DNA from 3 places in the Actinopolymorpha cephalotaxi genome. Region 2 is predicted to be linked to each of the others. Evidence: predicted binding sites of a transcription regulator. Region 2 holds the regulator's gene; each other region holds the start of a gene.

Region 1 (9,610 bases), 5.2 Mb from region 2:
CCCGGCGAACCCCGCAAGCCCCGCCGATCCCGCGAATTCTGCGAACCGGGCCGATCCGGGCGGTTCCGGTCCGGTCCCCGCCGACCCCACCTCCCGAGCCGGTCGTACGAGCAAGGACGGAACGGCGCCGGGTCCCGCCGGCGCTCCGGCACCCCGGCCCGCGCCCTCCTCGCCACCAGAGGTCACCGAGACGTGGCAGCTGCGGGGCGGCCAGGTCAGCGCGAGCTGCCGGGGTACGACCATCGAACTTCTCTACGCAACGCCCACCGACGGCTGGTCGATGCAGATCGGCCAGAGCGGGCCGACCCGGATCAACGTGCAGTTCCGCTCCCCGTCGGGTGAATCCGAACTCGATGCCCGATGCGTGAGCGGCCGGCCGTCCGCGCAGGTCGAGGACGGTTCGCCCCACACCGAGACCAGCGAGTCGGGCGAACGCGGCACTTCCGACTCCGTCGCCCCCTCGGGTAGCGACGACAGCACCCGCCACCACTGAGTCGCTACGACCTCAGGTCCACAGCCAGCAGCGCATCTCGGCCATGCCCACCATGGCGGCGATCGTCGGCGTACCGGTCAGGAGATAGAAGCGCCACGCGTTGCGGCGGACGTTGCGGCGCACCTTGCGGCCAACTCGGCGCGGGACGTTTCGGCTGGACAAGAGTCGGATCCCTTCGGACAACGGTCAGGCTCAGGTCAATTCAGGAGTCAGGTCAGTTCAGGAGTCAGATCAGGCAGGTCAGGTCAGGTCGCGTACGGCTCAGACCATGTCGAACATCTCGGTGTGCACTCGGTGCGCGGGTACCTCCAGGTCGTACAGCGCGTCGAGCACCGCGGACAACATCGGCGGCGGTCCGCACAGGAAGTAATCCGTACGGGTGCGCAGCCGGCCGCGGGGCAGGTAGTTGTCGAGCAGGTACTTGTCGATGTAGCCCTCCTCACCCCACCACCCCTCCGGTGGGTCGCCGACGACCTCGATGACCACGAGGTCGAGCCTGCGTTGCAGGTCGGCGAGTTCGGCGCGGTGCAGGAAGTCCTCGACGGACCGCGCTCCCACGAGCAACAGGTGGGGGCGGCGATCGCGGCGTTCGGCGAGCGTACGCAGGATGCTCAGCATCGGCGTGATGCCGACGCCACCGGCCACGAGAACGAATCCGGCGGAGCGGAGTCCGTCCGTGGTGAAACGCCCGTGCGGCCCGTCCAGGTAGACCCGGCGGCCCGGCCGGAGCCCGGACAGCAGCTCGGTGAAGTCGCCGAGCGCCTTGATCGTGAACTCCTTGCGCGCGGGCTCGGTCGCCGCGGAGGCGATCGTGAACGGGTGCTCCTCGAACGTGAACGGCGAGCCGCCGAACTTCAGCCAGGCGAACTGCCCCGGCCGGAACTTCACCCCGACGTGGCCACGCGCACGCAGCACCAGCGTGACCGAGCTCGACGACTCGGGGCGCACCTCTTCCACCACGTACGGACGGCGGAGCATCCGCAGCGGTCGCCAGGCCCAGCGGTACACGGCGAGCAGCACCATCAGTGCCGTCAGGCCGGCGAACCACCAACGGGTGAGCGTCCGGTCGACCAGGATGTGCAGCCACAGGACATGCAGCGCCGTACCCACCATGGCGACCGTGGCCAGCACGACGTGCACGATGCGCCACCCCTCGTACCTCGGGTTACGCCGGCGCCTGGTGATCGCCAGGACCACCAGCGCGCCGATCGCCACCGTTGCCGCACTCGCGGCCCACACTCGCGGCGGGGCGCTGCGAAGGTCGAGGATCCGCAGCCCCTTCGGGTTGGCGGCCACCACCAGAACGACGTGAACGGCGACGAAGAGTACGGCCAGGATGGCCACCGCCCGGTGGGCCCGGAGCACCGTCTCGATTCCCAGTTGCGCGGTCAGGAACTTGATCCGCGAGGGCAGCACCATCGCCGCCACCATCAGGGAAAGCGCGACCAGGCCGCCCGCCACCGCCAGCTCCGCCGTCATGCTGTCCGGCCCGAGCCGTCCCACACCCACGCACAGCGCGAGCGGGGTGATCACGAGGGCGAGCAGGAGAAGGGTCCATCGCCGCGCATGGACACGGTCGGTGGTGCGGTACCCACCTTCGGCCAGCCGGGGCGCCGCACGATGGTGGGGCGTGGGCGTGACCCGCAGATAGGCGGACATCAGTGGTGCGACCTCCGAAGGGGCTGGTCGATCAGGGGCGACCCGAGAGGATCAAGGACGTCGCCTATGCCAGCAGGACCACTCGCTCGGCACGCTAAGCCTTCGTTAAGGCGCCCCTATCATCACTTCGAAGTACGGCCTGCCGGCCCGGTCCGCACCTCCAAGTGCGCCCACGGGTCCGGACCGTCACCGAAGCGTCGCCTGCTGCTCCGATCCCTCCCGAACGGGAGACTGGACGCGGCCGGATTCTTCCGCGGAAGAATCCGAGCCCGGTCTCCTCCGAATCCGGCCTCCTCCGGAACCGATCTCTTCCGGAACCGATCTCCTCCGGATCCGAGTCCGGTCCCAGAAAGGCGCCGGCCCTGTTTCTCAGCGGCCACCTTCCCGCCCGCAGTCGGCACTCGCCCGCAGTCGGCACTCGCCCGCAGTCGGCACTCGCCCGCAGTGGCCGCTCTCGACACGGGCAGTCGCGGATTCTTCCGCGGAAGAATCCGCGAGCGCCGGTCCCCGCCGCCTCTCGACGGTGGTGCCGACGACGGACGAGGCTCGCCGAACCGAGCCGATTCGGCGAACCAACCGACTTGTCGGTGGCCAGGTCTACCATCGAACACATGAGCGATTGCAACGCCTCCACCTCGACCTTCACCCCTGTGCCGACGGACGCGCCCGCGGCGACCCCCACGCCTGTGGCCCGGATCCCTCGTCCCACACCACCTGACCCCGCGCACACCGGAGGACAGTCCCCACCTGCTCCGCCCACTCCACCTGCTCCACCGCCCTCTACCTGCGTGCCACCCGATGCGGACGCCACAGATGCGCCCGCCTCGGGAGTGCCCGCCTCAGGAGTGCCCGCCGCAGGAGTTGCCGAGGACAGCACGCCCGGCCCCGGCACGCGTACGACCGGCACAGGTACGCCCAGGTCGCTGGAGGGTCTGGAGGCCGAGATCTGCGACCTCGCTTCCAGGATCGCCATCGCCACGCACGAGTGGCTGCGGCTGATCGTCGCCTTCGACCGCCGCGAGGGCTGGCGCACCTCCGGGTGCAGGTCCACGGCACAGTGGCTGTCCTGGCGTTGCGGGACGAGTCTGTCCGCCGCGTACGAACACCTCCGGGTCGGACGCGCCCTGGAAAACCTCCCGAAGGTCGCCGCGGAGTTCGCCGCCGGCCGGTTGTCGTACTCCAAGGTGCGCGCGCTCACAAGGATCGCCGACGCCGACCAACGTTCGTCCCCTCCAGACCGAGGTTCGACCGGCGACAAGACCGCGGACAACACCGCGGACAACACCGGCACGAAAGCGCAGTCGTCCAACCAAGCACGCGAACGGACCGACGACGAGACCGCCGACCAGGACCAAGGCCAGGGCCAGGGCCAGGGCCAAGGCCGGGATCGAGTCGACGCTCGTCCGGGTGATGACGCCCATGGTCGCGCACAGAAGGCCGAGCCCGAGGTGGACGAGGAGCCCGGCACCGACCCCAACGCCGACACCGAAGCTGACGCTGAGGACGAGTTGCTGAACCTCGCCTGGAGCGCCACCGCTTCCCAACTCGACCGGATCGCTCGCGGCTGTTCGGCGGCACGCTCCCAGGAGCAGAACCACCGGCGAGCGATGCGGCGCGGGATCAGGTGGTTCTACGACGAGGACGGCTCACTGGTCATCCGCGGAAGGCTGGCCCCGGACGAAGGCGCGACCGTCGTCGCGGCGCTCGAAGCCGCACTCGACACACTGCTGGCCGGAAAGTCCGCACCTTCGCCGGCACCCAACCCACCGGCCTCACCCGCTCCAGGCAACCCGACTGTTCCACCCGCCTCACCCACCACACCTGGCCCAACCGCCTCAACCACCACGCCTGGCCCAACCGTCGGCACCACCGGCACCACCGGCTCGACCGACACCATGGGCACCCCCAGCTCCACGAAGCCCGGCGACACCGCCGATCCGTCTGAGGACGGCCGCCAGTCCGCCCCGGATGACACCGGCCCGGATTCTTCCGCGGAAGAATCCGACCACCCACCACACCAGACTCCGCCGAACACCGCACCACCACGCGACACACCACGCGCTGTCCCCCACCGCCACCGCGCCGCACTGGCCGCAGACGCACTCGTCCTGATGGCCGAAACCCTGCTGACCCACACCCCAGCATTCCTCAACTCCGCCGACAAATACCGCGTCATCATCCACCTACATCCCACAACGGTGCGCTCAGCCGCCCACCAGGCAGCAACTCTCGACGACGGCGTTCCACTCGCCCCCGACACCGCGGACCGCCTCGCCTGCGAATCGACCGTGACCGCCGTCCACCTCGGCCCCGACGGCCAGATCCGAGGCCTGAGCGACCCCACCAGATACCCCCGCGCCGCAACCGCCCGAGCAGTCAGAATCCGCGCACACCACACCTGCCAAGCACCCGGATGCACCACCAGACACGGACTCCAGATCCACCACGCACGCCACTGGTCCCACGGCGGCCCCACCACCCTGGCCAACCTCGTCCTCATCTGCCGCTACCACCACTGGCTCGCCCACGAAGGCGGCCACACCTTCACCGCCCGCCCCGGCGGACACTTCAGCTTCCACCGGCCCGACGGCACCGAGATCCCCGCAACACCCCCACTGCCAGGCCTCACCGACACACCCACCCGCGAAGCCACCACCAACAACAACCTCGCCCGAGCCGTACTCGACCACTGGGCCAACCTCCACCCCACACTCGGCGAAGACGTGCTCACCCCGCCCTGGTGGTCCGGCGACCCCCTCGACCTCCACTACGCCGTCAGCGTCATCCTCGACGCCCAAGCCACACTGAACTGACGCGGACAACAACCTCGTCGCGGGGTACCCGCACCGATCACTCGTAGACCCCGAGCTCGACGATGCGGGAGTACGTCGAGTCGTTCGATGCGATGACGAAGATGCGCACTGCGGTCGTGGACACCGGATCGAACGTCGAGTTGACCACGCCGGCGGTGTTTCCGCGCACGCTGGCGACCGTACGCCAGTCACCGCTGCCACCGTTGGCGCCGGCGTCCCACACCTGCACGTCCCAGTCCCGCAGTCCGTACCGCGCAGCCGTATAACGGGTGGAGTTCAGCGTGTTCATCTCCACCCGGCTCACCTGGTGCGCCTGGGCGAACGTCACCGCCAGCCAGTCCGGGAAGACCCGGGAGGTGCCGTCGTTCCAGCCGGTGGCGGTCTGCCAGTCGTCGGAGTTGCTGTTGCCGTCGATCGCACCGCAGGCCTTGAAGTTCGCGTGGGACGACGAGGCACTCACCGACGCCGCCAGTGCGAGGTTGGCCCCGGGACCGCTCGGTGGAGCCTTCACCACCACCGGCACGGAGATCTGGGGACCGCGGCCGGTCCGGCCCGCCTTGATGGTGACCTTCGCGTCGGAGTCGGCACTGCCCAACGGCGCGGACACCTGGACAGGCGTGTGCAGCGTGTATCCCGCCGGAAGGTAGCTGGAGATGACGTCGGGCGTCGTGCGGACCGGCGCGTCGGCGGTGAGCAGGACGTCCGCGTACGTCGGCTGCGAGGAGTCGTTGCGTACGGCGACGTCGACCATCCGTGCTCCACAGGGTGCGGCCAGCACGTTCAGCGTCTGCGGCGTCGCTGTCAAGGTGAGGTTGTCACCGGCCTGTGTGGACACAGAGGTCGAAGCGGATACAGGCGTCGGTGCGGATGCAGACGCCGGTGCGGATGCAGACGCCGGTGAGGTCATCGCCGCCGCTACCGTCATCACCGCGACGGCCGCGGTCGCGACGACGGCCGCGGGGTGGCGGGGACGCCACCGCCGAACGCCGGGTAGCGCCGCCACCGACCGCACCCCGGATCGCTGCCCCTCGGTCACGTCGACCACCCCTCTCTGCTTGTCCGGCCGGCTGTCCGGCTACTTGTCCGGCCGGTTGTCCGGCTGCTTGTCCGGCCAGTTGTCGGGCCAACTCGTCCGGGCTACTTGTCCGGTGGGTACTGCAGCGGCTCCGGCGGCTGGATGTTCTCCGAGTAGGCAACGCCCAGCGTCGGGTTGTCGGCGACCGGCTGCAGGCCCGGGTGCCCGTCCTCGGTCACGAAGCTCGCCCGGGTCTGCACGGGCGCGCCGGGCTGCCGGATGTAGGGCACCACCCGGTAGTCCGAGCGCAGTTCCTGCTGGTTCAGGTCGAACCGCACATACCCGCGCAGGGCGCTGTAGAACTTCACGTGCTGATTGGCCAGGAAGGGCTCGGCGAACTCGTCGCGGTCCGCGCCGTCCATGCCGGAGCTGATCGACGTACCCACGAACTCCGTCGCCACCGTGGCCGAGGCCGGGTCGTCGAAGTTCGTCTTCACCTCCGCGGCCATGCTGCGGTGGAAGTCACCGGACAGGACCACGGGATTGGTGACGTGCCGTTCGGTCAGCCCGTCGACCACCCGGTCCCGCTGGGGCTTGTAGCCGTCCCACAGGTCCATGCTGAACTGCCCGCCGGGATCGGTGGTGAAGTCCAGTTGCGACATCATGATCTGCTGCGCGATCACGTTCCACCGCGCGCGGGAGGCGCCGAGGCCGTCCAGCAGCCACCGTTCCTGTTCGGCGCCGAGCAGCGTCCGCGACGGGTCGAGCCGTCCGGGGCAGTCGGTCCTCAGGCCGTCGCCGCAGGCCTGGTCGGAGCGGTACTGCCGGGTGTCGAGCACGCTGAACTCCGCCAGCTGCCCGTACGTGAACCGCCGGTACAACTCGGCGTCCGGCCCGACCGGCTCCTGCGGCAACCGCAACGGCATGTGCTCCCAGTACGCCCGGTAGGCGTTCGCCCGGCGTACCAGAAAGTCGGCCGGCGGCATGCTCGGGTGGTACTCGTCCGCGTAGTTGTTGACCACCTCGTGGTCGTCCCAGGTCGCGATCCAGGGGAACGCTGCGTGCGCGGCCTGCAGGTCGGGGTCCAGCTTGTAGAGCGCGTACCGGTCCCGGTAGTCGCTGAGCAGCGTGGTGATCCGGTTGAACTTCTCCGGCAGCACCGGATAGCCGGGGCGCCCGCCGTTGGTCTGGATGCTGTACTCGTAGATGTAGTCGCCCAGGTGGAAGACGACGTCGAGATCCTCCTCGGCGAGATGCTTGTACGCGGTGTAGTAGCCGTCGAACCACGCCGCACACGAGACCGCGGCGAACCGAAGCCGGTCGAGGTTCGCGGTCGGGGCCGGCGCCGTGCGAGTCCTGCCGACCGGGGAGATCTGCGGGCCGGTGCGGAAGCGGTAGAAGTACGCCCGGTCAGGCTGCAGCCCGCCCACGTCGACATGCACCGAGTGGACGTACTCGGGCTGGGCGATGGCCGTGCCCTCCCGGACGATCTTCCGGAACGCCTCGTCCTCGGCCACCTGCCAGTCCACCGCGTACCTCGTCGGCCGCATGCCGCCGAAGGAGTCCATCGGATCCGGGGCCAGCCGGGTCCAGATCACCACCGCGTTCGGCAGTGGGTCACCGGAGGCGACGCCCAGGGTGAACGGGTCGGTGCGAAACGACGGCGCCGCGCTCGCGTGCGTCGCCGTACGGTCGACCATGGCGAACGCCAGGCCGAACGCGCCGATCCCACTCAGCCGGACGAACTCGCGGCGGTTCCAGAGCGAGCGTTCCTCGCGTTCCCAGAGACGTCGTAGATTAACCAATGCCAACCCCCCGCGATGACCAAGAAAAGACCAACCAAGACCAACTACGACCAACAGAGAAAGCCGCGAGCCACCGGCAGTTCACCGGCAGGGAATTCACCGAGCCGGGACCATCATCCGATCGTCGTGGAAAGCGCTGTACCCATCGCCGGACAATAGAAAACGAACATCGAGCGACGAGTACAGCTCGAAAGGTATAGAAGGCGTCGGGCCGCAACCAGTTCCGCCGTCCTGCTCCGGCCAGCGCGGGCTCGGCCGCGCCACCCGGAGCCTGCCTACGCATAGATCTCGACTTCGATGATGCGGGAGTACTTGTGGTCGTTCGAGTCGCGGACGGCTATGCGGATCGCCGTCGTCCTGACCTGGGTGAACCGCGAGGTGACCACGCCCGCGGTGTTGCCGCGCACGCTGGCCACCGTTCGCCACGTGGTGCCCGAAGGCACCTGGACGTCCCAGTCGCGCAGGCCGTACCGCGACGCCGGGTAGCGGGTGGAGTTCAGCGTACGTACGACCACGCGGCTCACCAGGTACGACTGGCTGAACGTGGCGTTGAACCAGTCCGGGAAGACTCCGGACGTAGCGTCGTTCCAGCCGGTGGCGACCTGCCAGTCGTCGGAGTTCGTGTTGCCGTCGAGCGCACCACATGGCGTGAAGCCGGAATGGGTGGAGGACGCGCTCGCACGTGCCCGCGGGGCGATGTTCGCTCCCGCACCAGTCGGCGGAGTCGTGAGCGTGACCGGCACGGTCACGGTGGGGCCGGTGCCGGCGGTCCGGCCGGACCGGACCACGACGGAGAGGTTCCCGGCCGCCGACCCCAGCGGCGCGCCCACCCGGACCGGCGCGTGCAGCGTGTATCCCGCCGGCAGATAACTGGAGACCACGTTGGGTACGACGGTCAGCGGTGCCGCGGGGAGGAACAGCACGTCGGCGTACACATCCACGCTCGCGGAGTTGTGGATGCCGACGTCGAGCGTCTTCCCGCCACACGGAGAGGCCATCACCCGTAGAGACGTCGGCCGCACTGTCAACGTCACGTTGTCAACGGTCGCGCCCGCCGGACCGGTGATGTCTGTGCTGATGATGCCCGTACTGGCGGCGTCCGTACTGGCGATGTCCGTACTGGCGGCGTCCGTACTGGCGGCGTCCGTACTGGCGATGTCCGTACTGATGATGTCCGCGCCGGAGACGCCCGCGCCGGTGGTGTCCGTGCTGATGACGTCCGCGCCGGCATTCTCGGCGGACTGGCTTCCTGCACCCATGATGGCTCCCCCGTCACGAGGTTGCTGGTGTTGCTGGTGTTGCTGGTGTTGCTGGCGGTGCTGGCGGTGCTGGCGGTGCTGAGCGAGGCTCGCCGCCCGGCCGGAACCGGAGCGGGCCCGGCGGGAGGACGTCCTCCGAGTAGGGCACTCCCACCGGCGGGTTGTTCGCGACCTGGTGCAGGCCGGGGTGGCCGTCCTCGGTGACGAAGGTCGCCCTCGTCTGCACGGGCGCGCCCTGGCTCCGTACGTACGGCACGATCCGGAAGTCGGTCGTCAACTGCGCAGCCGTCAGGGTGCATCTGAGATAGCCGCGCTGGGAGTTGTAGAACTTCACGTGCCGGTTGGCGGCGAGGAACGGCGCCGCGTACTGGTCGCGATCGGCGCCGTCCATGCCGGAGCTGATCGACGTTCCGACGTACTCCGTCGCCACCGTGGCGGAGGCGGAGTCGTTGAAGTTGGCCTTGACCTCCGCCGCCATGTTGCGGTGGATGTCACCGGAGAAGATCAACGGGTTGGACACGTGCCGGCTGGTGAAGGCGGCGATGATGCGGTCGCGTGCCGGCTTG
Region 2 (9,610 bases):
GGCGTCGTCGTCCTGGTCGTCGGGATCGTGTGCGCGTACTTCGCGCGAGCCGCGCGGGCCAGGCAGCACGCCATGATCACCACCGAGACGCTGAGCGCACAGGAGCTGGGTGCCCTGCAGCAGGCCGCCGTGCAGGCCGCCGGTCCGGGCGTCTTCCGCCACCGGGTCGAGGTGACCGGGCAGCTGTGCGCCGGTGAGGCCGGGCCGCTGAAGTCCGAGCTCGCGAACGTCGACTGCGTGTGGCACCGGCACGTGGTGACCAGGAAGTACTGGGAGACCCGGCGGGACAGCAAGGGGGGCACCCGGCGGGTCACCCGTACCGAGGTCATGTCCAAGCACTCCTCCGGCCAGTCCTTCCTCGTGCGGGACCCGAGCGGGGTGGTCACCGTGTACCCGGCCGACGTCCTGGTCGACGGAGCACAGAAGGTGCTCGACCGCTTCGAGCGGGACACCGGCGGGAACGAGACGGCCACCCTCCAACTCGGGAAGTTCCGCATGAGCATCCCGACCGGTGACTCGGGCACCGACGGATATCAGTACGAGGAGTGGGTCCTGCGCCCGGGCCGCCTGGTCTACGTTCTCGGCGAGGCCAACGACGAGAGCGGCGAGCTCGCGGTCACCGACCCCTCGATCGTCAGTACGCGGACCGAGGCCGAGCTGCTCGCCAGGTCGCACTCCCGGCAACGGGCGTTCACGATCGCGGCGCTGGTCGCGGCGGCAGGCGGGGTCGTGTCGATCGTGGTCGGCCTGGTCCAGACGCTCGGCTAGGGCCTGTCCCAGGCCCAGGTTGCCGGTCGGGTAACCGGCCGACCCCGGCTGCCGGGTTGCGTGTGCCGCGGCCCCTGTCAGGACTCCGTGCGCCCGCCGAGGTGCTCGGCCAGGAAGCGCTCGGCCGTGGCGTAGTAGATCTCGCGGTTCTCCGGCCGGGCGAGGCCATGCCCCTCGTCGGGGAACAGGAGGTACTCGTGCGGAAGCCCCTTCGCCTTCAGCGCCTCCACGATCTGCTCGGCCTCGGCCTGCTTCACCCGCGGGTCGTTGGCGCCCTGCGCGACCAGGACCGGGATGGCGATGTCGTCGACGCGGGACAGCGGGGAGCGTTCCCAGAGCATGTCCTTCTCGGTCTCCGGGTCACCCACCTTGGCGTACATCATCGCCACCAGCGGTTTCCAGTACGGCGGGATGGAGCTGAGTAGGGTGAGCAGGTTGGACGGCCCGCACAGGTCGACCGCGCAGCGGAACGCCTCCGGGGTGAACGCCGCGCCGGCAAGTGCGGCGTAGCCGCCGTAGGAGCCGCCCATGATGCCCACCCGGTCGCGGTCGACGAGGCCCTGGCCCACGAGGTGCTCGACGGCGTCCAGCAGGTCGGTGTGCATCGACCGGCCCCACTGCTTGTCACCGGCGTTGCCGAACGCCTTGCCGTAGCCGGTGGAGCCCCGGTAGTTGATCTCCACGCTGACGTAGCCGCGGTTGGCCAGCCACTGCGCCTCGGCGTTGTAGCCCCAGCTGTCGCGGGCCCACGGCCCGCCGTGGACGTTGAGCAGCGCCGGAAGGTCGCGGTGGGGGACCTCGGGTGGGAACGTCAGGTAGCCGTGGATCTCCAGCCCGTCCCGGGCGGTGAACGCGAACGGCTCCATCGGGGCCAGCGGGTAGCCGGCGAGGTCCGGCTTGTGGGAGAACAGGAACTTCAGGCTCTTCGTCGGCCGGTCGTACAGGTAGTAGCGCACCGGGCCGTCGGAGGGCATCAACGACACCAGCCAGGTGCGTTCGGTGCGTTCGGAGCGGGTGATCCCGAGCTCGCCGTCCAGCCCCAGCGCGGAGCGCACCTCTTCCACCGCCTGGCCGAAGTCCTTGTCGATGTACTCCCAGACCTCGCGGTCCTTGTCGAAGATCACCGCCTGCGGCGCCCTGGTCCGCGGGTCGAACTCGACCCCGCCGACGTCGTAGGCGTCGTCGCCGGCGAGCACCTTCTGCGTGCTGCCCCCCGCCGACTGTCCGTTCCCTTGCCCGTCGCCCTGTCCGTCGCCCTGTCCGTCGCCCTGCACAGCCTCCCGCTCGGCCGCGGCCAGGTCGACCTCGACCAGCCGGGCGGCGTTGACCCCCACCGACGACACGAGGTAGAGAGTGCGGCCGTCGCGGGAGAAGCCCAGCGGGCTGGTGGTGTTGCTGTCCTCGGCGGACACTTCCAGCCAGGGGTGGAAGTCGCTGGCCTCGTCCGTGAGGTAGTAGATCGCGCCGCCGTCCTCGGTGACCGAGGCCGCGCCACGTACCTCCAGATCGGTGTCGGCCAGCCAGCCCACGAAGCCGGGGTTCTCGATCCGCTTGTGCAGCTCGCCGCTTTCCAGGTCGAGCTCGTAGACGTCGTGCAGTTCGGGCCGGTCCTTGTTGATGCCGAGCAGCATCGTCGTCGGATGCCAGCGGTTGTGGCCGAGCACCCGGACCTGGACGTTGTCGTACGGCGTGACGCACCGCTCGCGGCCGTCGGTGAGGTCGAGCAGGTGCAGCCGCCAGTTCTCGTCGCCGTCGGCGTCCTGGAGGTAGAACAAGGTCCGGTCGTCGTGGCAGAAGCCGAAGACCCGGATGCCCTGGCCGCGGTCGTGGGTGAGCGGCGTCGCCTCCTGCGGACGGTCGACCGGGCCGACCCAGACGTTCAGTACGCCGTCCTCGGGAGCGAGGAAGCCGAGCAGCGTGCCGTCGGGGGAGACCGTGGGGCTCGCGTAGGTCGGGTTCCCGAACAGGACCGCGCGGGGGATGAGCGGTACGGCGTCGTAGGTCATGCTGCGATCCCACCACATCCTGGGGACATCCGGCAGACCGGTAGGCGCGTGCCCGGGCCGTGGCATTGTGGGCCGGGCGGCGACATGTTGGGCCGGACGGTGGCATGTCGGGCCTGGTCCCGGCCGTGCGGTGCCGTCGGTTCGGTCCGGACCATGCCGGTATAGCCTCGCGGGATGGCCGACGCAGCGCGGGGTTCCGCCGACCAGCAACGTCCCGACCACCGCGTGCGAGAGTTGCTCCACGACGCCGTCGACGCGCTCGCCGGCATGGAGCGTCCCGGCCAGCTGGTGATGGCCGATGCGGTCGCCCGGGCGATCTCCACCGGCGAGCACCTGGTGGTTCAGGCGGGTACCGGCACCGGGAAGTCCCTCGCCTACCTCATACCGGCGTTCCTGAACCCCGGGGGCGGCAGGCGTCCCGTCGTGGTGGCCACCGCCACTCTCGCATTGCAGTCCCAGCTGGTCGGGCGCGACCTTCCGCAGCTCGCGGAGGCGATCGAGAAGCGGCTCGAACGCCATCCGTCGTACGCCATCCTCAAGGGACGTCACAACTACGCCTGCCTGCACCGCGTCCGCGACGGTGTGCCCGACGAGCAGGGCGCACTGCTGGAACGCGTGCCGAGCGGTCCGCTCGGCCGGCAGGTGCTGGAGCTTCGGTCGTGGGCGGCGAAGCAGGCGCAGACCGGCGGCGACGGGGACCGGGACGCCGCGCCCACCCACCAGGACCGCGCCTGGGCACAGGTCGCGGTGTCCTCCCGGGAGTGCCTGGGCGCGCAGCGGTGCCCGTACGGCGCCGAGTGCTTCGCCGAGCGCGCCCGTGAGCGCGCTCACGGGGCCGACGTCATCGTCACCAACCACGCGCTCCTCGCGATCGACGCGCTGGAGAACATCTCGGTGCTGCCGGACTACGACGTGGTGATCATCGACGAGGCGCACGAACTCGCGGCCCGGGTGACCGGGACCGCCTCGGCCGAGCTCTCCCCGGGCATGATCGAACGCGCTGCCCGGCGGGCGACGCCGTTCTGTGAGGGCGGTGAGGCCGATCCGCTGGAGGACGCGGGGGAGGCGCTGCGCTCGGCGCTGGCGTCCGCCCCGCTGGGCAGGGTGGAGACCCCCAGCTCCGAGCTCACCGCCGCGGTCGCGCTGGTCCGTGACTCCGCGCGCGCGGCCTGGTCGGCCTTTCCCAGCGAGAAGAAGGACTCCGACGCCGAGTCGGGTCGCCGGCAGGCGCGTTCCTACGTCGAGCAGATCCGCGACGTCGCCGAGCGCGTCAGCGGGTTGTCGCCGTACGACGTGGTGTGGGTGGCCGAACGTGAGCGGGGTGGTCCGGAGCTACGGGTCGCGCCGCTGTCGGTGGCGGGGCTGCTGCGGGAGAAGTTGCTCTCCGAGCGGACCTGCGTCCTCACCTCGGCGACGCTGAAGCTGGGCGGGGACTTCGACTCCGCCGCCCGGTCGGTGGGTCTGCGTCCGGTCGACCGGATCCCGGACGGTGAGGACGGGGCCGGCCGGAAGGGACGTGGCGGGAGTGAGACGGGCGGGGAGCCGGCGACCGATCGGACCGGCGACCAGGACGGCGGATCGGCGAGCGAGGGCGGCAAGGACATCGTTGAGCCGCTGCCATGGCGGGGTCTGGATGTCGGTTCGCCGTTCGACTACGAGCGGCAGGCGATCCTCTACGTCGCCCGCAGGTTGGCTCCACCCGGCCGGGGCGGGATCTCCCCGCGGGTCCTGGACGAGGTGAGCGAGCTGGTCGAGGCGGCCGGCGGCGCGACGTTGGGGTTGTTCTCGTCCCGCCGGGCGGCGGAGGAGGCGGCCGCGGCGGTGCGGGACCGGCTGGGAGTCGAGGTGCTCTGTCAGGGCGAGGGGCAGCTGAGTGAGCTGCACCGGAGGTTCGCGGCCGAGCCGGACACGTCGTTGTTCGGGACGCTGTCGCTGTGGCAGGGCCTCGATGTGCCGGGTGACGCCTGTCAGCTCGTGATCATCGACAGGATTCCGTTCCCGCGCCCGGACGACCCGCTGACCTCGGCGCGTCAGCGCGCGGTCGACGAGGCGGGAGGAAACGGCTTCATGTCCGTGGCCGCCACTCACGCCGCACTCCTGCTCGCGCAGGGGGTCGGCCGGCTCATCCGCAGGTCGACCGACCGTGGCGTGGTGGCGGTGCTCGACCCGCGGCTGGTCACCGCGCGATACGGCAACTACCTGCGCGCGTCGCTGCCGCCGATGTGGTTCACCGGAGACCGCGACGTCGCGCTCGGTGCGCTGCGCCGACTGCGGTCGGCCCGCGAGGAGTGAGACAGCGGCCGGGCCGGATGGGTGTCGACCTGGTGTCGCCGAGTCACGGCCCGGTCAGGGACGGTGGACGCACACCGCGACAGGTGTCTGCTGCCGGCCCTGGCCGAACGGGTTGTCGCGGAAGAGTTCGGCGAAGAACTCGATCGGCCGGCTGGTGTCGTGTCCCAGGACGTCCCGCCCCAGGTCGTTGGAGTCGATCACCACGGTGCCGCCGAGCGTGCCGGCCGGACCGGACGGGAGCACCTTGCGAAGCGTCGCGGTGATCTCGGCGGCCATCTTGTCGGGGGCCTTCGGCGGCAGCTTCGCGGAGACGTTCGACGGGAACGCGGAGTAGGGCGTGGGCCCGTCGATCGCGTTGACCCGGTGACCGGCGACCCGGTAGAACCAGCCTCGCCGGCCCAGCGCCTTGCCCACGACGCTCGCCCCGGCCGCGACCACGATGCGTGGCAGGCCGGCCTCCTTGATGGCCAGCTGCATGGTCCACGGGCTGCCGAGTCCGATGCCGTGCGGTGTGCGCTGCACCCACTTCGACAGCACCCGGGCCGCCGGGGTCGGGTTGATCTCCCAGGTGAAGTAGGACCGGCCCTGGGAGATCGCCACGATCTTCTCGCTCACCACGACGTACCACGGCTCGTCGAAGGCGCCCTCGAACCTGCTGTCGTCCTCGGCCAGCCGGACCGTCTTGACGACGTAGTCGCTGAGCTTGTCCGCCACCGGGTCACCTCGACCGAACAGAGCGGTCTGGATCGGGACGCGTGCCCATCGCGTCCCGTCCACCTCGATGGTGAGACTCTTCCCGGCATTGGGGTCCAGCGGCTCCTTCGGCGGGGGTCCGGGCCGTCCGGATTCCGCGACACTCGCGTTGACGGGTGCCTGATTGGATCCGGTCGTGGTGCCGGTCTCCGCCGCTGGGTCGGACATGTCGCTCCCGGTGATAACTCCTGTGACGAGCGTCGCAGCCTGCTCAGACCCGACGTAGGACCGCGACGACCTTACCGAGGATGACGGCGTCGTCTCCAGGGATGGGCTCGTACGCGGGATTGTGCGGCACCAGCCACACCTTTCCGTCACGGGGCCGATACGTCTTGACGGTCGCCTCGCCGTCGATCATCGCCGAGACGATCTCGCCCGACTCCGCCTCGGGCTGCTGACGGACGACCACCCAGTCGCCGTCGCAGATGGCCGCCTCCACCATGGAGTCACCCCGGACGCGAAGCAGGAAGAGCTCACCCTCGCCGACGAGCTGGCGCGGCAGCGGCATGATCTCCTCGACCGACTGCTCGGCCAGGATCGGGCCACCGGCCGCGATCCGGCCCACCACGGGCACGAATGCCGGCGCCGGGCGGTCCTCACCGCTGTCGGTCTCGTCGTAGGCCGGCACCCCCGACAGGGACGCCCGCCGGGTGGACGCGGACGGTGCGAGCACCTCGAGCGCCCGGGGCCGGTTGGGGTCGCGGCGGATGAAGCCCTTGCTCTCCAGGACTCTGAGCTGGTGTGCCACCGACGAGGAGGACGTGAGGCCCACCAGCTCACCGATCTCACGCATCGCCGGGGGATATCCGCGGGTCTCCACCGAATCTCGGATGACTTCGAGGATGCGTCGCTGGCGTGGAGTGAGTCCGGTCGCGTCGGGCGGCCCGTCGGGCAGCTCCCGGACGTTCGCCGTAGGGGACTCCGTCGCCGTGTTTTTCCGCTTGGGCATAGCGGCTGTCTCCTTCCACAGATGTCGGGCCGCGACTCTGCCGGCCCTCGGAAGTGAGCCTAGAGCCTGGTCAGAGCACTTTCAAACATCTGTTCGACGCGTGTCGCGATTGATTTACCGGAGTCCCGAAATGCCGGGTAACGGAGCTTCCGGGCGTCTGCGTCGAACGTGTTTTCGAGCGAACTCTGGTGCTTGTCGGTGGGCTGGTGTAGAAATCCATCAGTAAGAAGGTCGAACAGTCGTTCGAGCGCCGAAGCGGAAGTGGTGGCGCGGATGTGTGCAGCGGAAGCCGCCGCCGGCGGCGTGGTGGACGGCGAAGGCGTGACAGAAGTGAATCGGTGTTCGTGGGAGGTCGGACGATGAGCAACAGCGCGTCGGTGGTCTATCTCGAGGACTTCGTGTCCCGTCGGGCCGGCGGTGCTCCGGACCGCGGCCAAAGGCACCTCAGCCCGGTCGCGCCGCCGGTGGGCCCGGGCGACGTCCGGTCCCGCGACGCCCGGCCGCGAGAGTTTCGGCCGCGAGAGCTCCGACCGCGCGGCGTCCGTCCGTTCCTGCGGGTGCCGCACGAGGAGACGGAGGCGGCCGCCCGAGTGGAGGCGCCGTGCACGGCTCGGGGCGGTGCGAGCGAGGTGGCGCCCGGGCGGGTGCGCCCCGCACCGGGGGCTCGTCGACGCCCCCCGCGACCGCGGGGCGTGCGGTCGTGCGTGCTTCCGGCCGCCCGCGGGCGGTCCGACCCGTCGACTCTCCGCCTGACCAGGCGTGGCCGGCTGGTGCTGACCACGCTGACGGCCATGGCGACGCTGGCGCTCGTCGGCGTTCTCGGGCTTCTGGCGCAGGGTGCGTTCGGCGCCGCGGCCCGTGGTGCCGCTGACTCGACGGCCACGACCACGATCACGGTGGAGCCGGGGGAGACGATGTGGGGGATCGCCACCCAGCTCACCCCCGGTGCCGACCCGCGGGCGACGGTGGACGAGATCGCCCGGCTCAACGACGTGTCCCGCGCAGGTGACCTGCGCGTCGGCCAGCGGCTGGTCGTCCCCGTCCAGGCGCGCTGAACCTGCCTGCCCCAACCCCACCGCGCGAACTCTGTGTGCGGCGGGACCCGCATGCGCGCCTGGATCCCCGTGTGCGCCTGTTATGCCGTGTGCGTCGGTATCCCCGCGCGCGTCGGTACGTCCATGCGTCCCGCCGGTACGTACGTCGTGCGCCCTCCGGCGGCCGGCCGCCATGCCTCGCATTCGCGACATCTCCGGGCCGACACGCCGAGCCGGGAGCTTGTATTCGAATCGCGCCGGGAGCCTGACCTGCAAGGACGCCGAGACGTGTGTGCGGCGACACGCGGAGCGCCTTGCATGCCCGGCGGGAGCGACGTAGCGTACCCCTAGATGTGGTAGTTACAGACCTGTAAGTCATCCACAGGTTGTGATTCGCAAGGCACAGGTTCTCCCCAGGTCATCCACAGGTTCGTCCCCAGGGGAGACGGTGCCGGCGAGGGTCGGACGAAGATCGGCCGGGCGTCGTGCCCGCCGGCGGCGAGGGGAGTCACGAGGCGATGCACTGCCCGTTCTGCCGGCATCCTGACAGTCGGGTGGTCGACAGCCGCACCGCCGACGACGGCGCCGCCATCCGGCGCCGGCGCCAGTGCCTGGACTGCGAGCGCCGGTTCACCACCGTCGAGCAGGTCACGCTCGCCGTGGTCAAGCGCAGCGCCGTCACCGAGCCGTTCAGCCGCGAGAAGGTCATCACCGGGGTACGCAAGGCGTGCAAGGGTCGGCCCGTCACCGAGGACTCCCTCGCGCAGTTGGCGCAGCGGGTGGAGGAGGCGATCCGGTCCACCGGTTCGGCGGAGATCCCCTCCCACGAGGTGGGGCTCGCCATTCTCGGTCCGCTCCGGGAGTTGGACGAGGTGGCCTACATGCGCTTCGCCAGCGTCTACCGCAGCTTCGACACCCTGGCCGACTTCGAGACCGAGATCGCGGTGCTACGCGCCGAGCACGACGAGACGGTGCCCGAGCCACGCCCGGGCGGGCAACCCACCAGGCCCTAGACAAGCGGCCCTTGACAACGACAAGCCGCTCTTGACGAGCGGCCGGACACCGGCCGCGGGCCCCGGACGCACCCGGGCCCCGTGGTCGCCCACGACGTAGCCAACACGAAGCAGGACCCGAAAGAAGTCCACGACCTGCCCGGGCGGACGAGGGGAAGCCGCCCACCCGGGCCACGAAGCTGGTCGGCGCAGACGACCAGCAGGACAAGGAGAACCAGCATGACGGAGACGGTCAGCAGTCCCAGCACTCGCGGGGGCGCGAAGGGTCGCGCGGCGAAGGGACTGAAGGTCAACCGGATCTTCACCACCCCCGGCACCCATCCGTACGACGAGGTGACCTGGGAGCGCCGGGACGTCGTTCAGCAGAACTGGAAGACCGGCGAGACCGTCTTCGAACAGCGCGGTGTGGAGTACCCCGACTTCTGGTCGGTCAACGCGTCCACCATCGTCACCACGAAGTACTTCCGTGGGGCCGTCGGCACCCCCGAGCGCGAGTGGAGCCTGAAGCAGCTCATCGACCGGGTGGTGAAGACCTACCGCGCGGCCGGTGAGGAGCACGGCTACTTCGCCACTCCGGGCGACGCCGAGGTGTTCGAGCACGAGCTGGTCTGGATGCTGCTGCACCAGTACTTCAGCTTCAACAGCCCGGTGTGGTTCAACGTCGGCACGCCCTCGCCCCAGCAGGTCTCGGCGTGCTTCATCCTCGCCGTCGACGATTCGATGGACTCCATCCTGAACTGGTACAAGGAGGAGGGGCTGATCTTCAAGGGCGGCTCCGGCGCGGGCGTCAACCTC
Region 3 (9,610 bases), 270 kb from region 2:
ACCACCGGCACGAACTCCCCCGACTACATCAAGCTCGTCACGCTGGACGAGTTCGACGGCGACCGGTGGCGGCCCTCGCCCCGCAACGTCAGCAACGTCACCCCCGACCGTTCCGACTACGGGCGGCTCCCCGACCCGCCGGGGCTGCGGAGCAACGTCGCGAAGACCGCGGTGACGACGAAGTTCCAGGTGGCCGACTCGCTGCAGTCGAGGTGGCTGCCGACGCCGTACCCCCCGACCGCGGTGAAGACGACGGCCGACTGGGGGTACGACCCGGCGACGCTGGACATCGTGCTCCGCGGTCAGGAGTCGGCCGGGCTCTCCTACGACGTACGCACCCTGGATGTCGGTTACACCCCGGCCGAGCTGCGAAACGCCGGGCCCCCGCCGGCCGCGGTGTTCGACCGCTACACCAAGCTCCCGCCGAACATCCCCAAGGAAGTGCTGCGGCTGGCCCGGACCGAGACCGCCAAGGCGCGGACCGCCTACGACAAGGCGGTGGCGCTGCAGACGTGGTTCCGCAACGACTTCATCTACGACCTCGAGGTCCAGCCCGGCCACGGCGGGTCGGCCATGCTCGAGTTCCTCGCCGACCGGCGCGGCTACTGCGAGCAGTTCGCCGCCACCATGGCCATCATGGCGCGCTCGCTCGACATCCCCGCCCGGGTGAGCGTCGGCTACATGCCGGGCACCCGGCAGGCCGACGGGCGCTGGCTGGTGACCTCCCACGACTCCCACGCCTGGCCCGAGCTGTACTTCGCGGGATACGGATGGGTGCGGTTCGAGCCGACCCCGCAGTCGCAGACCGGCGTCGCTCCGGTCTGGACCGTCCCGGACACCGCCACGCCGAACACCCCGGTTCCCGACCAGCGCGACAACCCCGAGGACCCGCGACAGAACCGCAACCCGTCGTCGTCGCCGACGCCGCTGCCCAACCGGCACGACAACATCAACGCCGTACCCACCACACCGACCGGCCCGTCGTTCGATGTGCTGCCCGTGCTGGGCGTTCTGGCGGTGCTCCTGGTCGTGGCCATGCCGATGCTGACCCGGGTCGGGATCCGGCGGTCCCGGTTGTCGCAACGCGACCCGGAACGACTGGTCGAGGCCGCCTGGCGGGAGCTCGCCGACGTGACGACCGACCTCGGCGTCCCGTGGGACAACGCCACGACCCCGCGGGCAGCCGGAGTCCGACTGGCCGACCGGCTTCCGGCGTCAGCGCACCAGGCGCTTCGGACCGTGGTCGACGCGGTCGAACGCGGTCGGTACGCCCCGACTCCGGGCGACGTCGGTGACGTGCGCGCGGCGGTGGTCACGGTGACCCGGGCGCTGTCCGGTCAGCTGACCAGAGCGCACCGGCTCAGGGCGTGGCTGGCGCCGGTCTCCCTGTGGCGTCGGCTGCCGGCGCTGTGGTCTCCGGTGACCGGGCTGCTGGACCGGGTGGACACGCTCGGGCCGCGCCTTGCCCGCCGGGTGCGACGCGGCCGGATGGCCGGCACCAGCCGCTGAGCTTCCGTCGCCGGGCACCGTCCGCCGAACTCCGGGCACCGCACCACCTGCAGACGGTTCGCCGCGGGGCGCGGGTACCGAGCTCCGGTCGCCGCGGTGGGCGCCACATCTGCGGCCGACGCGGCAACGCCGACGTGGGTACGGCGGGGTGCGTGGAGGTAGGCAGCACGGCGAGGTGGGCACGGCGAGGGTGCATGGGAGGCAGGCGGACGGCACGGCGGACCGGGCCGAGGCGGGAGGCCGGTCGGTCAGTACCCGCCGGTTTCGCGGCGGCGCCGCCAGCGTTCTTCGACGCGCTGCATGAAGGTGCCGCTGGGCTTGGGGCGGCGGGCCTTCGGCTTCGCCTGTCCGCTCGGCTTCGCCTGGCCGCCGCGTGGTCGCTGTCCGCGCCCGCGAAGCGGCACCACCTTGGTCGTCTCACCGGCCGCGGGCATGTGCCGCAGGCTGGTCGCGACGTAATAGGCGGAGACCAGCATGACCAGGAAGCCGAGCACGCTCACCGCGACGAAGCCCGAGCTCTGGCGGGTGGTCATCATGATCGCGCCGCCCAGCATCAACACCATGCCGACGACGAAGACGGCGGCTCCGATCACGGCACGCCGACGTTGACGCGTGCGCAGATCGACCCCCCGCAACGCCGAGGCCAACTTCGGGTCCTCGGCGGCAAGGGCCCGCTCCATCTGCTCGAGCAGTCGCTGCTCGTGGTCAGAGAGAGGCACCTGACCTCCAACGGGACGCTGCCGTGTTCGATCTTCAATGAGCCTAGATGAAAGTCTAGGCAGGCTCGGAACGGCACGGTAGCCGACCTTGCACCTTCGACGGTACCGGCGGGTAAAAGTCGGCTACGACGACCTCTGTCCGCATGGCGACGTTCGAAGCGATGCTTCCCACCGACACCGTACCCGAGCCGGCGGCTTCAGGCCCGCCGGCCGGGATCACTGCCTGCGGGCGAGCAGGTGGAGCTGGGCGGACAGGGCGCGAAACTTCGGATGTGCCGAGGCCTGTGACTCCAGGTCGAGCAGGGCGGCCGTCGCCCCGGGCTCGTCGGCCAGGCCGGCCGGCAGCAGATCGGCGAAGACCCTCACGCCGCGTTCATCGACCACCGCGAGTCCGGCGTTCTCGGCGAGATCGCGTAGTTGCTCGGGAGTGAAGCGGCGCGGCGTCGGGCCGGCCTCCACCGGGTCGTCGGCGGCGTCGAGTGCCGCCCGCGCCTGGTCGAGGTGGCCGCCCAGGACCTTGGCCAGCACTGCGGCGTAGCGGTTGGCCGCCACCAGGCTGAGCGCTCCCCCGGGCCGCAGCACACGCGCCATCTCGTGCACGGCCACCTGCGGATCGTCGACCACTTCCAGCACGCTGTGGCAGAGCACCAGGTCGGTGGTCTCCTCGCCGAGAAGGTCCCGCAGGCCCACCGCGTCGCCCTGCACCGCCTGGACTCTTTCGGTGACGCGCGCCTCCGCGGCCCGGCGTTCGAGCGCGGCCAGGGAGTCGGGGCTCGGATCGACGACAGTCACCTGGTGGCCCATGCGCGCGATCGGGACCGCGAGGTGCCCGGTGCCGCCGCCGGCGTCGACCACCCGGAGGGCAGACCGGCCGGACTTGGCCACCTGGTCGTCGAGGGCTGCTCGGACCAGGCGTCCGAGCACCTCGTCCCGAAGCGACCGGCGGCGTCCGGGCGCCGAACCGCTGAGGGAGTCGGCGGCCCGGTGAGCGGCGCCACCTTCGACGTCCAGGCTGCGCTCGGGCACGAAACGGCCCTCCTCTGGGCTGGATGACTGGCGTCACCAGCCTAAGGGGGTGTTGCGACGTGGGCGCCGGTGAGGCGAGTGGCTCATCCGCGCGGGTAACCCGCCACTCGTCAGGCGGCCGCCCCCGGGCCGTGGACCCGTAGGCCCGTCCGGCCCAGGCGATCGCCGTCGGCCGGGTCGGACTGATGCGGCAGCGAGGGCTGGTGCGGCAGCTCCAGCATTGCCTCGACCACCGCGATGAAGCGCTCGACGTCGCGGACCAGATCGTCGGCGTCCCGGTCGGTCACCGCTCTGGGGAGTCCTGCCTCGGCCGCCGCGCGCTTGCCGGCTCCGGCGGCGAAGAACGCCGCCCACTCCGCGAGCTCCGGGGCGACCCGGGCCAGCAGTGTCCACGCGTCGCGGCGACCGCGGCGAACGGCCGGCCCGGTGCGCGCGGCCAGGACGGCTGCCGCCGTGCGCAGAGCGGCGATGTGGGCGGCGGAGTAGCGCTCGGTCGCGAGCTCGGCCATCCGCGCCTCGGCCAGCGACGCCCGGGCCCGGTCGAGCGCCTCGAAGACGCTCGGCCCGAGTGGAGCCTGGAACGACGGACTCGACTGTGTGCGCATGAGTTAGCCCTTCCGTTGCCTCGGAGCGCCCACCCCGGCCGTGGCCGGGACGGAGCCTGCGTGCTGCCCGTCGGCACCGGCGCCGATGAGCCGCCGAGCTCGCCTGCCGCCGAACCGGGCGGGACGCTTTCCCCTGCCCCTGCGCGTCCCGCCCGGGGTCAACGGCGATCCAGCGGGGGCAGGGACGAGCCACCCCCGTCGGACTTCGCGAACCGACTCGGGAGATCGCTCGGCTCCCCCGAATCGGCAGCTCGAACATACGTTCGACCTACGAGAGAAGTTAACCCACCGGGCCGTCGCCGTCAACCGGACCCGGTGCGTTCGCCCGGGCGAGGTGGCGCGGAGCCTCGCGTGACACCCACGTACTGCCATGGCGCCAGTCTTGCGGTGACCACCGACACTCCCGGCCGACGCCGATCGCCGGGGTGCAGTCAGCGCCGGGGGCGGCGGGTCGGCGACCGCCGTCAACGGGACAGAATCCGGGCAGCGGCGAACTTTGGTGATTTTCTGTGAAGAATGTCGCACGCACAGTGTCTTTGTTGCGGCAGGATGCACAAGGTGAGGGGTACCGACGAGTCCGCTGGGCCGGCCCAGACCGGCTATCGCGGCCTGCTCCGAAACCACGAGTTCTCGGGGCTGTTCGTCGCGGACGTCGCCTCGCGGATCGGCGGTCAGCTGGGAAAGTTCGCTCTGGCCGCCCTCGTCTACGAACGCACCCGGTCGGCCGCCCTGGCCGCGGTGGCGTTCGCCGTCACCTACCTGCCCGGCCTGCTGGGCGGCCCGGTGCTGTCCACCCTGGCCGACCGGTTGCCCCGGCGCGGCCTCCTGATCACGTGTGACGTCGTACGAGCCGTGGTCACGGGGCTGATCGCGTTCCTCGGCGACAACATTCCGCTGGCGCTCGCCCTGCTCCTGCTCGCGGAGTTCTTCCGGGTGCCGTTCGGAGCCGCACGGACGGCGATCCTGGCCGACGTCCTGCCCACCGAGCGGTTCGCCGCCGGAAACGCTCTGGTCGCCACCAGCCAGCAGGCCGTCCAGGTGATCGGCTTCGCGGCCGGCGGGTTCGTCGTCGTCCTCATCGGCTCGCCCGCGGCACTCGGTGTCAACGCACTGGCGTACGCCGTCTCCGCCGTCCTGCTCGCGGTGTTCGTCGTGCCGCGGCCGGCGCCGGCCCGTCCCGCGGGCACGCGTCAGCCGATCCTGCGCGACACCTGGCAGGGCCTGCGGGTCGTCCGGGACACCGCCCGGATGCCGAGCCTGTTCTGCCTGCTGTTCCTGGGGCCGACGGTCCTGGCCACCGCGGAGGGACTCGCCCTGCCGCTCGCAGCCGAACTCCGGCTGGGCGAACAGGGCGCGGGCATCCTGCTCGCGGCACCGCCGCTGGGCAGCGCGGTCGGTCTGCTCGTGGTGGGGCGGATGTCCACACCGACGCGGGAACGCCTGGTGGCTCCGGGGGCGGTCGCGGTCGGGCTGTGCATCGCGGCGGCGGGGCTGGCCGGGCCGGCTGTGCTCGTGGTGGCGGCGTTGCTGCTGGCCGGTCTGGCGATGGGGCACGTCGCCCAGCTTCAGGCCGCCATCGTCGGGCTGGTGCCCGCCGGCGCCCGGGGCCGGGTGGTCGGCCTGGCCAACACCGCACTGCAACTCGGCCAGGCCCTGGCCCTTCTGCTCGCCGGGGTGATCGCCCAGGCGACGTCGAGTCGAGGGGTGCTGGTCGGGGCCGGTGTGGCCGCCGGGGTCGCGGCGGCTGCCGTGGTCGGCCGGGATCCGGCCGCGCGCCAAGAGGGCCGACCAACGCCGGAGCCGGTGAACGACCTGGCGATCGCCGGTCCGGGGGCGCCGCGGGTACCTGGCCCGGCGGGAGCGTTGCCGGCGGAGGTACGGCCTGCCGGGGCGTTGCCGGCGGAAGTACGGCCGGCGGAGGTTGGGATGGCCGGCCGGGAAGCGGAGCGTCGGCCGGCAGGGTGAGCCCCACCCCCGTGGGGGCCCACCCGCGCCGTCCCGCCGCGGCGGCGAAAGGTCCGGGCCCAGGACCACCGCCGTGGCGGGCGTCCGCGGCCTTGAAAGACCGCCGAACGCGTTGGAAAGATCCTGGCTCGGACCGGCCGACGCGAGCATCCGGCGTCGTACTCATTCCCACGTAGGTACTCACCACTCCTGTGCCGGCTGTCCGCTGGGGGCCGGACACCAGCGGCCCTGGGTAGACGGCGCCGACACGGCGGCCGTCCGGCCCGGCGGCCGCGTTCGGCAGGGGTCGTGGGCGACACTGTGCTGGCGTGCAGTGCCGGCGTGCGGTCCGGGCCGGCCACCGGCGACGAGGAGACGAGAGGGGACGAGGTGGAACTGCTTCCGCTGGTGTTCACCAGCGGCTGGGCGAGCGGCGTCAACGCCTACGCGACGGTCCTGCTCCTCGGCCTGTTCGGCAGGTTCCTCGGCGTCGAGGGCATACCGGCCGCCCTGGAACGCACCGACGTCCTGCTGGCCGCGGCCGGGTTGTACGCGCTGGAGTTCGTGGCCGACAAGATCCCGTACGTCGACTCCGGCTGGGACGCGGTCTCCACCGCGATCCGGCCCACGGTCGGCGCGATCCTCGGGCTGCTGATCGCCGGGCATTCCGGCGACCTCGACCAGGCCCTGTCGGCGACCGTGGCGGGGACGACCGCGCTGGCCAGCCACGCTGTCAAGACGGGGTTGCGGTTCGCGGTCCACACCTCACCGGAGCCGGTCAGCAACGTCGCGGTCAGCCTGGGTGAGGACCTGTCGGTGGCGGGCGCCCTGGCCCTCGCGGTGACCTGGCCGTGGACGGCGTTCACGCTGGTGCTCGGCACCCTGGCGGGCGGTGGACTGCTGACGCTGGTCCTGACCCGGCGGGTCCGTCGCGGATACCGCCGATGGCGCGAACGACGGCACCAGATCCTCGAGCAACCCTGACGTCGCCGGACGCTAGGGTCTGGCGACGTGGCACAGGTGGTGGTGGTGGTCGGCGGCGGCCTCGGCGGACTCGCGGCGGCGGCCCGGCTCGCCAAGCTGGGTCACGAAGTCTGCCTGTGCGAGGCGACGGACCGGCTCGGCGGCGCCGTGGCGGGTGTGGAGCACGGCGGGTTCCGGTGGGACCTCGGTCCGGCGACGATGACCCTGCCGGCGACGGTGCGCGACCTGTTCCGCAAGTCCGGCCGCCCCCTGGAACGCGTACGCACCCTGCTGCCGGTGTCCACTCCTCGCCGGCACGTCTTCGCCGACGGGACGGCTCTCGACCTGCCGGTGGAAAGCCGGTCGGGTCAGCGCGACGCCCTCGAAGCGGTGCTCGGCCCGGCCGCGGCGACGGCATGGGAGACCACCGTCGACGACCTGACCCCGGTGTGGGAAGTCCTGCGCACCCGGGCGCTGGAGGTGCCGTTCACCGGTGGGCGGTCGCTGGGCGCCGCCGGGCTGCGAACGCTGGGATACGGGCGGTCGCTGCGCGGGTTCACCCGTGCCCGGCTGGCCGAGCCGCGGTTGCGGCAGGTGCTGGAGTACGCCGCCCTGCCCGACGGTGGCGTGCCGGCCTCCCGGGCGCCCGCGTTGACCGCGGTGGCCGCCTACGTGGAGCGCACCTTCGGGTCGTGGTACTTCCCGGGCGGCTTCACCGAACTCGTCACCGCCCTCCGCGACCGCCTGGCCGAGCGCGGCGTGCGGGTGCGACTGGGCGCCGAGGTCGTCGCGGTGACGACGGACCCGAACGCGGCCGGCGACGCCCGCGGTGCGGTGACCGGCGTACGCCTGGCCGACGGCGAGACGCTGCCCGCGCGGGTGGTGGTCGCCGACGTCGACGTACGGACGCTGACCGACCGGATGCTGGAGCGGCCGCCCGGGACGCTGCGGCGCGGTGCGCGGTCGCTGCGCGTTCCGCCGCCCCGGTCCCGGCTGCTGGTCGGTGTTCGTGCGGATGCGGGGCCGGTGCTGCCGTTCGAGACCGTCCTGCATCCGGCGCCCGGCGAGGGCGGTGCGCCGATCGTGGTCCGGGCCGCCGCCGACGAGGGGGCCGCGCCCGAGGGGCACCAGGCGGTCAGCGTGCACGCGGCCGGTGAGGTCACTCGTGAGGGCGTGCCGGACCTGCTGGACCTGCTCGCCGAACGCGGCCTCGACCTGCGGGACCGCGTCGTCACCCGGGTCGAGTCCCCGGTCCCGGCGTACGGACCCACCTGGCGCGGTGCGTGGCGCGGCCTCGGCGTACCCGCCAACCGCACCGGCGTCGGCGGGCTGTTCGTGGTCGGCGGGACGGCGCATCCCGGACCGGGAGTGCCGCTGGTGCTGCTCGGCGCCGCGACGGTCGCCCAGGAGATCGGCCGCGCCTGAGTTGGCGGCCCCGGCCCTGAGTGGTGACCTGAGTCAACCGGTGCTTGCGTACGGACGTCGTCCGTACGCAAGCACCGGTTGACAGCCGGTCAGGACGCGCGGGCGACCGGGCCGACCACGTTGGCGTAGATCTCGCGGGTCGCCGTGGACCGGTTGAGGGTGTAGAAGTGCAGGCCCGGGGCTCCCCCGTCGAGGAGCTTCCGGCACAGCTCCGTGGCGGCCTCCACCCCGATCGCGCGGACGGCCGCCGGGTCGTCCTCGACCGCCAGCAGGCGTTCGGCGAGGTCGGGCGGGAACGCCGCACCCGACAGGGCCGCGAACCGCTGGATCTGCCGGACGTTGGTGACCGGCATGATGCCCGGGATGATCGGGATCTCGCAGGACAGCTTCCGCGCCCGGTCGCGCAGCGCGAAGTAGTCGTCGGCGTCGAAGAAGAACTGCGTCACCGCGAAGTCCGCGCCCGCCGCCGCCTTCGCGGCGAGGTACTCCGCGTCGGCGTCCAGGCTGACCGCCTCCGGGTGTCCCTCGGGGAACGCCGCCACGCCCACGGAGAAGTCACCGAGCTCGCGGACCAGCGTGACGAGCTCGTCGGCGTGGTCGAGCCCCTCCGGGTGCCGGATCCAGGGTTGGTTCGGCCCGCCTTCGGGGTCACCGCGCAGCGCCAGGATGTTGCGGACCCCGGCGTCGGCGTACGAACCGATCACCGAACGCAGCTCCGCGCGGGAGTGCCCCACGCAGGTGAGGTGGGCGACCGGCGTCAGCGTCGTGTCACTGGCGATCCGGGCGATGATCCGGACCGTGCGGTCGCGGGTGCTCCCACCGGCACCGTAGGTGACCGAGACGAACGTCGGCGACAGTGGCTCCAGCTCGCGGATGGCGCGCCACAGCTGCAGCTCGCCCTGGTCGGTCTTGGGTGGGAAGAACTCGAACGAATACGAACGATCACCGCCCGCGAGCAGCTCACGGACGGTTCGGGACGGACGGGGAGCGGAGGACGCGGGCCCAGAAGCCATGCGGCCCAGGCTAGCGGTGCCGCACCCGGCCCCGTCTAGGCTGGCGCGCGTGCCGGACACCACCCAGCCGCATCGTGACCACGCCGAGACCCCCGCCGGGACCGCGCCGGCCGCCGATGATCTTGCTGTGCCGCCTGAGTCGCCCGCGCCCGGGCCGCCCGGGCCGCCCGGGCCGCCCGGGACCGAGGCGGACCTGGCCGCGCTGCGGGCCGGGGTCGACCGGGCGCTGGAGGAGTTCCTCGCCGGTCGCGCCGCCGAGCTGGCCGGCGTGGACGCCGAGCTCCGGATCCAGAGCGACCTGGTGGCGGAGTTCGTCGCGGGCGGCAAGCGGCTCCGGCCGGCGTTCGCCTACTGGGGCTGGCGAGCGGCCGGCGGCGACCCTGACGATCCGCGGATGATGGTGGCC

Evidence for each region. Region 2 encodes LexA, which represses DNA repair genes until DNA is damaged. Its sites were predicted from a motif close to TCGAACANNTGTTCGA; they were not measured.
Region 1: FHR37_RS31075 (HNH endonuclease signature motif containing protein) is a predicted target of LexA. The motif match lies at 2,756-2,771, and genes of this name have one in related genera.
Region 3: FHR37_RS07565 (SAV_6107 family HEPN domain-containing protein) is a predicted target of LexA. The motif match lies at 4,111-4,126, and genes of this name have one in related genera.

What each region holds. Positions count from the first base shown of each region.
Region 1 is NZ_JACBZA010000001.1:6,601,625-6,611,234, reverse strand. It holds gene FHR37_RS29570 (hypothetical protein) at 1-493, shown strand, start outside; gene FHR37_RS29565 (hypothetical protein) at 506-655, opposite strand; gene FHR37_RS29560 (ferredoxin reductase family protein) at 755-2,152, opposite strand; gene FHR37_RS31075 (HNH endonuclease signature motif containing protein) at 2,998-4,965, shown strand; gene FHR37_RS29540 (galactose-binding domain-containing protein) at 5,003-5,800, opposite strand; gene FHR37_RS29535 (alkaline phosphatase D family protein) at 6,103-7,791, opposite strand; gene FHR37_RS29530 (galactose-binding domain-containing protein) at 8,061-9,044, opposite strand; gene FHR37_RS29525 (alkaline phosphatase D family protein) at 9,058-9,610, opposite strand, start outside.
Region 2 is NZ_JACBZA010000001.1:1,401,618-1,411,227, forward strand. It holds gene FHR37_RS06320 (GIDE domain-containing protein) at 1-768, shown strand, start outside; gene FHR37_RS06325 (S9 family peptidase) at 846-2,774, opposite strand; gene FHR37_RS06330 (ATP-dependent DNA helicase) at 2,949-5,066, shown strand; gene FHR37_RS06335 (hypothetical protein) at 5,121-5,987, opposite strand; gene lexA (transcriptional repressor LexA) at 6,031-6,768, opposite strand; gene FHR37_RS06345 (LysM peptidoglycan-binding domain-containing protein) at 7,128-7,823, shown strand; gene nrdR (transcriptional regulator NrdR) at 8,321-8,815, shown strand; gene FHR37_RS06355 (vitamin B12-dependent ribonucleotide reductase) at 9,035-9,610, shown strand, end outside.
Region 3 is NZ_JACBZA010000001.1:1,672,133-1,681,742, reverse strand. It holds gene FHR37_RS07580 (transglutaminase TgpA family protein) at 1-1,509, shown strand, start outside; gene FHR37_RS07575 (DUF3040 domain-containing protein) at 1,758-2,228, opposite strand; gene FHR37_RS07570 (methyltransferase domain-containing protein) at 2,445-3,254, opposite strand; gene FHR37_RS07565 (SAV_6107 family HEPN domain-containing protein) at 3,365-3,859, opposite strand; gene FHR37_RS07560 (MFS transporter) at 4,418-5,824, shown strand; gene FHR37_RS07555 (DUF4126 domain-containing protein) at 6,113-6,787, shown strand; gene FHR37_RS07550 (phytoene desaturase family protein) at 6,815-8,191, shown strand; gene metF (methylenetetrahydrofolate reductase [NAD(P)H]) at 8,281-9,204, opposite strand; gene FHR37_RS07540 (polyprenyl synthetase family protein) at 9,254-9,610, shown strand, end outside.